One region of the Stappia indica genome, then DNA from elsewhere that is predicted to be linked to it. Evidence: riboswitches for the same ligand, from Rfam matches in the RefSeq annotation. Region 1 holds a riboswitch; the other holds the start of a gene.
The links. Region 1 has a riboswitch for cobalamin ahead of GH266_RS23100 (DUF1636 family protein). Riboswitches for the same ligand answer to the same signal wherever they lie in the genome.
Positions count from the first base shown of each region.

Region 2: linked by a shared signal. The riboswitch ahead of cobU (bifunctional adenosylcobinamide kinase/adenosylcobinamide-phosphate guanylyltransferase) and the one ahead of GH266_RS23100 (DUF1636 family protein) in region 1 are both predicted to bind cobalamin.

Region 1 is NZ_CP046908.1:5,086,968-5,092,077, forward strand. Features, by position in the region: gene GH266_RS23095 (ABC transporter ATP-binding protein) at 1-853, opposite strand, end outside; gene GH266_RS23100 (DUF1636 family protein) at 850-1,296, opposite strand; cobalamin riboswitch at 1,413-1,661, opposite strand; gene GH266_RS23105 (GTP-binding protein) at 1,978-3,183, opposite strand; gene znuA (zinc ABC transporter substrate-binding protein ZnuA) at 3,781-4,800, opposite strand; gene GH266_RS23115 (ATP-binding cassette domain-containing protein) at 4,989-5,110, shown strand, end outside.
Region 2 is NZ_CP046908.1:4,827,694-4,832,803, reverse strand. Features, by position in the region: gene cobN (cobaltochelatase subunit CobN) at 1-248, opposite strand, end outside; gene cobW (cobalamin biosynthesis protein CobW) at 291-1,406, opposite strand; gene cobU (bifunctional adenosylcobinamide kinase/adenosylcobinamide-phosphate guanylyltransferase) at 1,403-1,978, opposite strand; cobalamin riboswitch at 2,104-2,329, opposite strand; tRNA gene GH266_RS22170 (tRNA-Asn) at 2,542-2,616, shown strand; gene GH266_RS22165 (TspO/MBR family protein) at 2,696-3,169, opposite strand; gene GH266_RS22160 (DUF4287 domain-containing protein) at 3,327-3,548, opposite strand; gene GH266_RS22155 (cupin domain-containing protein) at 3,565-3,945, opposite strand; gene GH266_RS22150 (MarR family winged helix-turn-helix transcriptional regulator) at 4,086-4,589, shown strand; gene GH266_RS22145 (VOC family protein) at 4,617-5,110, opposite strand, start outside.

The sequences.
Region 1 (5,110 bases):
GCGGAGCACCGGGTGCGGCTGGTCGGGGTGCCTCTCCCGGCAGGGTTGCGGCGCCGAACCGCCCTTCGATCGGGATGTCCAGCACGCTGATCTGGCGGGCCTCGACCGGATGCTGCATCCGGTGCATGTCGACGCTGAAGACCGCGCGCACCCGCTCGCTCGACAGCACCTCGACCGGGTGGCCGTGGGCGACCAGCCGTCCGTCCTGGATCAGCGCCACATGGCTGGCGAAGGCTTCGATCAGGGTGAGGTCGTGCAGGGCCGCCACCACGGTGATGCCGAGGCCGGAGACGAGGCTGAGCAGCTCGCCGCGCGCCAGCGGATCGAGATGGTTGGTCGGCTCGTCCAGCACCAGGATGCGCGGGCGCTGGCAGACGGCGCGGGCGATCTTCGCCCGCTGGCGTTCGCCGCCGGAGATCTCGCCCATGCGCCGGCCGGCAAACCGCGTCAGGTCGGCCAGCGCCAGCGCCTCGTCGGTCGCCCTGGTGCTCGCCTCGCGCCCGCCGGTGCGGTGATGCGGCAGCTGGCCGAGCGAGACATATTGCGAGACGGTCAGCCGGTCGCAGCTTTCCTCGCTCTGGCCGACATAGGCGATGATGCGGGCGCGCTCGGTGATAGGCACGTCGCGATACGGCTTGCCGCCGAGCCGCATCTCGCCGCCGGTCGGTTCGCTCAGCCCGGCGATCAGCCGGATCAGCGTCGACTTGCCGGCACCATTGGGCCCGGCGACGACGAGGATCTCGCCGTCATGCACATGCAGCGTCAGGTCGGAGAGGAGCGCATCCGCGCCGCGCGGCCGGTAGCCGACCTTTTGCAGCTCCAGCACCACCGGGGTTCCGCTGTGATGGCTCATGCGCTGTCCCTCCGCCCCGGCACTCCGGGGGCGAAAGCGGGCAGGGCGGGCATGCGCGCCAGCGTCTTGCCCTTCAGCCCGTCCGGGCGCTGCAGCGAGGAGCACCAGCCGTCCTCGAGCTCGGCATATTGCCGGGCGAAGGCGACAAGCGTCTCCACGTCGCGCGCCGGCTCGATGTCGCCAAAGAGATAGCTCGCCTTGCACTCGGCCTGATAGGCGACCGTGCAGGGGCGCGAGCAGCCGGCCATGCAGGCCGCGCCCTCAACGCTCACATGCGCCAGACCGTTTTCGGCAAGCGCCGCGTTCAGGGTCTCGATGAGGTCCGCACCCGGGCGCGCGCGCGTTTCCGGGTCCCGGCAGGTGGTGCATACGGTGATGCAGTGCCGGCGCATTTCAGGCGCTGCCTCCATGCGGCGTTCGCCGAGCGCGAGATCATGCGCCATGGCGCTGCCCCGCGCGTTCGGCCGCAAGGTTCGGCAGGCTGCGGACAAAGACCCTGGATGGGCGGAAGATGGAATCGTTGCGTGTCATGGCTACCTTCCCGGAACACCCCGTCCGGTCGTCGTTGCGGGAGATGGCAGGTCTCCTGGCTCGCGGGTCCGGCCCGGCCGCGCCTTCCCGCCCGGCTTCGGGCAGTGGCATCGTGCGGCTGGGCCTGGGCCATTCGTCCGGTAAAGGACGTCGGCCCCGGCCGCTTACAGTTGCGGGGGCAGCCACGGTCTCGGCCCCTGATGGGTACGCCTCACCGTGTTCCCTTTTCATGCCTCTGGCGGTTCGGCCGTCGGCAACCATCGCCGCCAAACTGGCAGATGACGGGGACCGCTTCAAGGCCAATCACCCAAAGCCATCGTCGCTGGTTCAGGTCGTGGACTCATAATTGTGCCGGAAACGGCGTCCGGTCGGGCAAAGATATGCCAGGAGGATCGCGAGGGCCGGGGCAGGTCCCCCGGCCGAGCGGTCCGACGCCGCAGATCGCAGCTCGACCGACGCCCTTCGGGTATGCCGGAACCCGCCGGCAACAGCGTCGCAAACCCTTGAAAACCTGATGGTTTCCTGCGGTCTTGCTTCTTGTATCCGATCGGGTTCGGGCATACCGTTTCTCGTCAGAATTATGAGTTCACGACCTAGGCCGCCGCGCTGCCCCAGGCGGGGAAGGGGTCGTCGAGCCCGGTCCAGCGCTCCGGATGGAAGCCGGTGTCGGCGACCAGTGCCGCGTCGAGCTCGGCCCGGATCGCCGCTTCATCCATGCCGGCGGTGCCGATGAAGACGATCTCCTGCCGCCGGTCGCCCCACACGGGATGCATGTAGGGCTCCATCGCCCGCCGCCAGTCGGGCGACTCGGGCCAGTGCTGGCGCGGCACCGCCGACCACCACAATCCGCGCTTTTCGGTGGTGACGAAGGCGCCGGCCTGGCTGATCTCGCCGACGAACTGCGGCCGCGTCGCCAGCCAGAAGAAGCCCTTGGCGCGGATCACCCCCGGCCAGCTCTTGTGCACGAAGCGGCTCAGCGCGCGCGGGGCGAAGGGCCGGCGCGCCCGGTAGACGAAGGAGCGGATGCCGTATTCCTCCGTTTCCGGCACATGGTCGGCAAAGCCGTTCAGCTCCTTGAACCACAGCGGATGTTCATGCGCCTTTTCGAAGTCGAAACGGCCGGTGCCCAGCACGTCGCGCAAGGGGACCGCCGAGCGGTCGGTTTCCATCACCACCGCGTCCGGGTTCAGACCGCGCACGATCTGGCGCGCGGCTGCAAGGTCCTGCGGGCGGGCATCGCTCACCTTGTTGAGGATGATCGTGTCGGCGAACTCGATCTGGTCGACGAGCAGGTCGACCAGCGTGCGCTCGTCCTCCTCGCCGAGCGATTCTCCCCGCTCTGTGAGGAAGTCGGTGGAGCCGTAGTCCTTCAGGAGGCTTGCCGCATCCACCACCGTCACCATCGAGTCGAGCCGCGCCACGTCGCTCAGGCTCTCGCCCTCCTCGTCACGGAACTCGAAGGTCGAGGCGACCGGCAGCGGCTCGGAAATGCCGGTGGATTCGATCACCAGGTGGTCGAAGCGGCCTTCTGTCGCCAGCGCCTGCACCTCGCGCAACAGGTCCTCGCGCAGCGTGCAGCAGATGCAGCCATTGGTCATCTCCACCAGCCGCTCCTGGGTTCGCGAGACGTTGCCGCCGCCCTCGCGCACCAGGCTGGCATCGATGTTCACCTCGCTCATGTCGTTGACGATGACGGCGACCCGCAGCCCCTCGCGATTGTTGAGGATGTGGTTGAGCAGGGTCGTCTTGCCGGCGCCCAGAAAGCCGGACAGGACGGTGACGGGGAGGCGATTGTCCATCGCGAAAACTCCTGGTTGACGGCGGGCAGGCGGAGGCTGCCAGCGCCGGATTGGCTTATTATGTTATTACATAACATTGCTTGACCGAAAGAATGGCGGCCGGAACCGCCACGATCTTCTATTCCCACGGCCGTACCCTTGGGCACGCGGAGCGCGCGCCGGAATGACAACCTGAGAGAAGGGCACGGCCTCGCATCCTCTCTGCCGTCACCCCGGACGAGCATCGCGAGATCCGGGGCCCATTCGTTCCCAGAGCGGTTGCGAGGACACGCCGACGCGCGCCCACGCTCCGCCTGTCGTCCCGGTTTCGGCGCAGCCGAAGACCGGGATCCAGTAACCCCAGGTCGTGCGGCCCGAGCCGTGACGTCGCCGCGAGCGCCCCTCGCCGAGGCTGGGGAACTGCTTGCGCAAACCTGCCCATCCCGGCGGATACTGGATACCTGCCTTCGCAGGTATGACAGCCGGGGAGACCGCCAACGCCCTCCGCCTCACGCTTGCTGCGGGTGCCAATGGTTCCCGGTTCTGCGCTTTGCTTGACCGGGATGACATCCTGAGAGAAGGGCACGGCCTCCCATCCCCTTGGGGGAGGGGAAAGCCTCAGCCGTTGCTGCCAAGGCACTGTTCCATCGAGCTGGCGAGCCCGTCGATCAGGCCGAAATAGAGGTCCGGCCCGTCGGCAAGCTCCGCGCCCAGCGGGTCGAGCACGCCCGAGCGGGCCTTGGTGCCCTCGGTCACCACCTGGATCAGCTTCGGCTCGAACTGCGGCTCGGCGAAGACGCAGGTCGCGCCCAGCTCGCCGATGCGTGCCTTGATCTCGGTGACGCGCTCCGCGCCCGGCATCACTTCCGGGCTGACGGTGATCGAGCCGGAGGCGGTCACGCCGAAGCGCTTCTCGAAATACTGGTAGCCGTCGTGGAAGACGATGAAGCCCTTGCCGCGCAGCGGCGCCAGCCGCGCGTCGATGTCGGTGCGCATCGTCTCGATCCGCTCGACGGTCTTGGCCGCATTGGCCTCATAGGCAGCGGCGTTGTCCGGATCGGCTGCCGACAGCGCCTCGGCGATCTCGCTCACCATGGCCTTGGCGTTTTCCGGATCGAGCCAGATATGCGCGTCGAAGGCGCCATGGGCATGCCCGTGCCCGTCGTCATGCCCATGCGTCTCGTCATGGTCGTGGCCGGCATGGTCGTCGTGCTTGTCCTCGTCATGGTCGGCATGTCCATGCTCCCCCCCGTGCTCCCCATGATCATGGCCCTCGAACGCGCCGCCCTCGCGGAAGGGCAGCTTGACGAGGCCGTGCGCGTCGATCAGCTCGATGGACTTCGCGCCGGTGCCGATGGTCTCGACCGGCTTTTCAAGGAAGGCCTCCAGCTCATGGCCGATCCAGAAGATCAGGTCGGCCTCCTGCAGCGCCCGCGCCTGCGAGGGGCGCAGGCTGTAGGTGTGCGGCGATCCGGCGCCCTCGATGATCAGCTGCGGCTCGGCCACACCCTGCATCACCGAGGCGACGAGCGAATGGACCGGCTTGATCGAGGCCACCACCTTCGGTGCGGCATGCCCTGCGGCACTCGTCGCAACCAGCAGCGAGGCGGACAGCAGCAGTGTGCGGGCAAGCGTCATGATCGTCTCCGTATCGGCTGACATGTTATAAGATTACATTGTTGCGTTACGCTATAACGTGTGAGATACAGACGGGCAAGCCCCTGTCGGACCCTCTGTCGAAAAAACTCCCGCACTGCGAAACGCGCGGGACTTGCCCGCCGCGCGGGAGCATTGGAGGATGGCCGCGTGAATCAGGACCCAGCCCCATGTTGACGACCCCATCGAGGCCCGCCGGAGAGGATCTCGTCCGCCTTACCTCGGCCGGCGTGTTCCGCGACGGCCGCTGGCTGGTGCGCGGCGTCGACCTGGCCGTGCGCCGGGGCGAGAT
Region 2 (5,110 bases), 260 kb from region 1:
ACGACGAGGCGCGAGCCCGCCACCGTCTGCTCGGCATACATGTCGACCGAATAGGGGTGCGACAGGGCCATCAGGTTGGCAAGACGCAGGCTCGGCTGCCCCGCCCCGCCGCCCGCTGCCACAGCGGCGAGGGAGGCGAGTTCCGTATCGGCGGCCGACAGCACCACGACATCGGCCGGCGACTGGCCGAGATCGACCGCCTCGTCGCCCTGGTCGATGCGTCCGCTGCGCCCTGCGAGAATATGCATGCCGTCTCCTGCCCTGTCGCCGTGCCTAGCCTGCCGCCCGGATCAGGCCGCGAGCGCGCTGGCGAGCAGGCCCTCGACGCGGGCAAGGTCGAAGCCGGCAAGGCCGATCACAACGACCCGGCCGGGACCGCGTGCATCGCGTGCAAACCACGCCTCGACGCGCGGGCCGACCGCCTGCACCATCGCCGGGGCCGCCTTGCCCTCGATGCCGACCGCGCCCTTGATGCGCAGCACGCCGGGCACCGCCATGGCGGCGGCAACGCGCGCCTCCAGGTCCTTCAGCGAGGCCAGCGGGGCGAGCTCGACCACATGGCTGACGAAGTCGTCATGGTCGTGATGATGATGGTGATGATCGTGGTCATGATCGTCGTCGTCGTGATCATGGTCGTGGTCGTGGTCGTCGTGGTGATGATGCTCGTGATGGCTCTCGCGCCCGTGCATGTCCTCTTCCGAGGCGCTCATCCGGCCGAGCAGCACGTCGGCGGCGAGCATGCCCTTTTCCGCCGCAACGATCTCCACCGCCGCGCGAACCCGGCCGGCGACCTCGGCGCGCACGCGCTCCAGCGTCGCCGCGTCGACGAGATCGGCCTTGTTCAGCACGACGAGATCGGCGCAGACCAGCTGGTCCTCGAACAGTTCCTCCACCGGGCTGTCGTGGTCCAGCGCCTCGTCGGCGGCGCGCTGCGCGGCCAGCGCCACCTCGTCGCCCGTCACCCGCCCTTCGGCGACGGCCGCCACATCCACCACCGTCACCACCGCGTCCACCGTCACCCGGTTCCGGACGCTCGGCCAGGAAAAGGCGCGCACCAGCGGCTGCGGCAGGGCAAGGCCCGAGGTCTCGATGACGATGTGGTCCGGCGCCTCGTCACGGGCGATCAGCATTTCCATGGTGGGGAGGAAATCGTCGGCGACGGTGCAGCAGATGCAGCCGTTGGTCAGTTCCACCACCTCTTCCGCGGCGCAGTCCGGATCGGCGCAGCCGTCAACCAGAGAGCCGTCGAAGCCCATGTCGCCGAACTCGTTGACGATGAGGGCGATGCGCTTGCCCTTCGCCTCGCGCAGCAGGTTGGAGAGCAGGGTCGTCTTGCCGGCCCCCAGGAAGCCGGTGACGATGGTGGCCGGGATCTTGCCGGCAGTGCGGGGCGTGGAAGCGGTCATAGACGGATCTCCGGCTGGAGGTGGGATGGCTTGAGAACGAGCGGCAGGCCGGCGGCGACAAGCACCGCTACATCGGCGAGTTCCGCGATGCGGCGATTGAGGCGACCCTGCTCGTCGCGAAAGCGGCGGGCGAGCGCGTTGTCGGGCACGATGCCCGAGCCGACCTCGTTGGTGACGAGAACGACGGGGCCGGGCGCGGCACGCAGCGCCCCGGCGAGCCGGGCCGTTTCCGCTTCCGGATCGGCCTCGGCGAATATGAGGTTGCTGAGCCACAGCGTCAGGCAATCGACGAGGATGGCGCGCCCCTCCGTGCTTTCGGCGGCGATGACGCCGGTCAGATCGCGCGGCTCCTCGATGGTGCGCCAGCCCTCGCCCCGCTGGTCGCGGTGGCGGTCGATGCGCTGGTGCATCTCGTCGTCGAAGGGCGTGCAGGTGGCGACATAGACGCGCTCGCGCTGCGACGCGTTCACCAGCCCTTCGGCATAAAGGCTCTTGCCCGAGCGTGCGCCGCCCGTCACCAGCACGGTGCGGGCCGTGACCTGTACAGAACCGGATGCGGGAGCATCGCTCACGCGCAGGTCTCCCCGCGGCTGGATATGCCGGGAGAGCTGAAGCGGCGGGCGCCCTTCAACGGGAACATTCTGGCCTCCTGCCGTCCACCCGACGGCGCGTGACGTTTCGGGCCGGGCCCTTGAGAAAGGGTCCGGATGATCCGGCTCGTCTCCTGGCTCGCGGGTCAATGCCTCGCCCTGCCCTTCCCGGACCGAAAGGCCCAGTGGTTCACGCAGGAAGGCTCGCCGCTCACAGTTGCGGGGGCAGCTGCGGATTCGGGAGCCCGATTTGGGTCCTCCCCCACCGCATTCCGACTTTCCCCTTTCATCGGACTTCGTCCGTCAGAAAGGACCGGAGGATGACGACTCATAGCCTGCCGAAGGGGCCCGCGTCCAGCAGCGAGGCGGAAAGGCCTTGCATGCCTTCCGCTGCGGAGCATTTGCCGACGCAGGCGAAAAAGCCCCGATACCCGCGGCGCGCTCCGACTGTGGAAAAGTTTTGCGACAAAGGGCTTGGCAAGCGGCGGCGCAGTTTGCTATACGCCTGCCACCGACGCGGTGCAGCTGCCCCGCGTGACTTGTGATCCCCGGTAGCTCAGTGGTAGAGCAAGCGGCTGTTAACCGCTTGGTCGCTGGTTCGAATCCGGCCCGGGGAGCCACTCCTTCTCCAATTCTTCCAAATATCCGATCTGCTGCCACCGCACGACGCATCGCGCCGCGCGGTGATTTGCGTTGCCCTCACCCCTCCCGGTTCAGCTGCCAGATCGAGAAGTTCAGCGCGGCGGCGAAGGTGACCCAGGCGAGATAGGGCACGAGCAGCAGCGCTGCGAGCATGTGCAACGGCCAGAACAGTAGAATCGTCGCGACAATCGACAGCCACACCAGCACGATGTCGATCATGCCGAGGTCCGGGCGGTGCAGGCCGAAGAACAGCGGCGTCCAGATGCCGTTGAGCACCAGCTGGATGCCGTAGACGGTGAACGGCAGGGCGGCACCTGCAAAGCCCGCCTCGCGCCAGACCAGCCAGCCGGACACCGCGATCATCACGTAGAGCACCGTCCAGACCGGCGCGAACAGCTTGTTGGGCGGTCGCCAGGACGGCTTCTTCAGCTGCTCGTACCACTCGCCGGGGCGGAACAGCGCCCCGGTCAGGGCGGCGAGAAAACAGGCTGCCAGAAACCCGAAAAGAGCCGGCAGGGTGGACGCATCCATGAGCTTTGCCTCGACATTTCGCGAAAAATCACATTCGGGGACCGAGCCCCTCCTCCGAGGCCAACGCGCCGCGGCCTGGCCAAGTTCCCTCATTCGGGGCGCGAGACCCTTCGCGAGTCTGACAGGTTCGGCCGGACGCGCAAGACAGCGCCCGCCCTCACGTCTCCTCGGCGAGCGTATGGGCGACCAGCGCATTGGCGTGGCCGTGCCCGAGCCCGTGCGTCGCCTTCAGCCAGGCCACCAGTTCCATGTGTTTCAGGCCGGATTGCGAACGGATCAGATCTTTCCATTCGGCGATGGGACGGCCGTATTTTTTCTCGATGGAGGGAAAGTAGGAGGCCGGCCCCTTCACCGGCGGCTTGCTGTCGGTCGACGACATGGCTGATTTCCTTTGTCTAAAGATCCTGCTGGCGGATCGTGTCGGACGGATGGATGCAGACCAGCTCCAGCTGGCCGGTTCCGACATTGAGATAGCGGTGCGGCACATCGGCCGGCGCAACGACGATGTCCCCGGCAGAGGCGCACAGCCGCTCGCCGCCGACCAGGAACTCCGCCTCGCCTTTCCGCACCACCCAGGTTTCGCGATAGGGATGGACATGCAGCTGCGACCCGGTGCCCGGCGCGCTGTCGGTGACGAACATGGAAACCGGCGAGCCGTAATCCTTCCCCTCGAAACGCACCGTCGGGCTTTCGCCCGGAGCCGGCGACCGATGGCGGCGCACCGAGATATCGGGCCGTCCGGCCACATCGACATTGGCGTGAGCACCGACTGTCATGACAATCTCTCCTCCATTTATCTTGACGTGAAGATACTTCCGGAGATTTGTCTTTGCGTCAAGATAAATATCTTGATATCGAGAGACTGAGCCGTGCGGCCGCCTTCGAGCGGCGGCAGTGACGCAGAGCGGGAGATGCCATGGCGGATCATGTGGACAGGCTGAGGGCGCAGTGGGCGCGGGAGCTGCCGGATCTCGACACCGAGCCGATGGCCATCCTCGGCCGCGCGCGGCGGCTGACGCTGCTGGCCGGCGGCAGCATCGAGAAGACCTTCGCGGGCTTCGGCCTCGACCGCGGCGAGTTCGACGTCATCTCGACTTTGCGCCGCTCCGGCCCACCCTACCGGCTGACGCCGACGGAGCTCTATTCGACGCTGATGATCTCCTCGGGCGGGCTGACCCATCGGCTGGCGCGGCTGGAAAAGGCGGGGCTGGTCGCGCGCGAGAAATCGGCGAGCGACGGACGCAGCCTCGAGGTCGTGCTGACGCCGGCCGGGATCTCGCTGGCGGAAGAGGCGTTCCGGGCGGACATGGCGAACGAGGCGCGGTATCTCGCAAGCCTTGCCCCGACTGAGCGCGAGGCGCTGGCCGGGTTGCTGCGTGCGCTTCTGGAAGAGATCGAGGCCGCGGAGGCCAAGGCCTGAGCGGCCCCGCCCTCCTTCGCCCCGGCCTCAGGCCGCGGTCAGGCGCAGCCGCGTGCTCCAGGGGTCGGCGATGACGAGGCCGTCGCTCCCCTCCCCGTCCAGTTCCCACCCCGCCTTGCGCGCCGCATCGGCGATGGCCCCGGCCCGGCCGGCCTCACGCAGCACGATCTCCAGTTCGGCAAGGCCGGTGCGGCCGGCTTTGCGCGGTCCCGCGCCCCGGCTGTTCCAGATGTTGCCGGCCAGCTGGTGGTGATAGCCGCCCGAGCCGTAGAAGCTTGCGCCGGGATAGCGCGCGGCGATGTCGAAGCCGAGCAGCCCAGCATAGAAGGCGTCGGCCGTATCGGTGGCCCCGACCTGCAGGTGCACATGGCCGACGAGGGTGCCGGCCGGCGCGCCCTGCCACTGCGTGCCCCCCGCGGAGGCCAGCAGCGAGGGCGCATCCAGCGGGTCCGTCGACATGACGATGGCTCCGGACGCATCGGTCCAGGCGAACGGAGCGCGGTCGGCATAGATCTCGATGC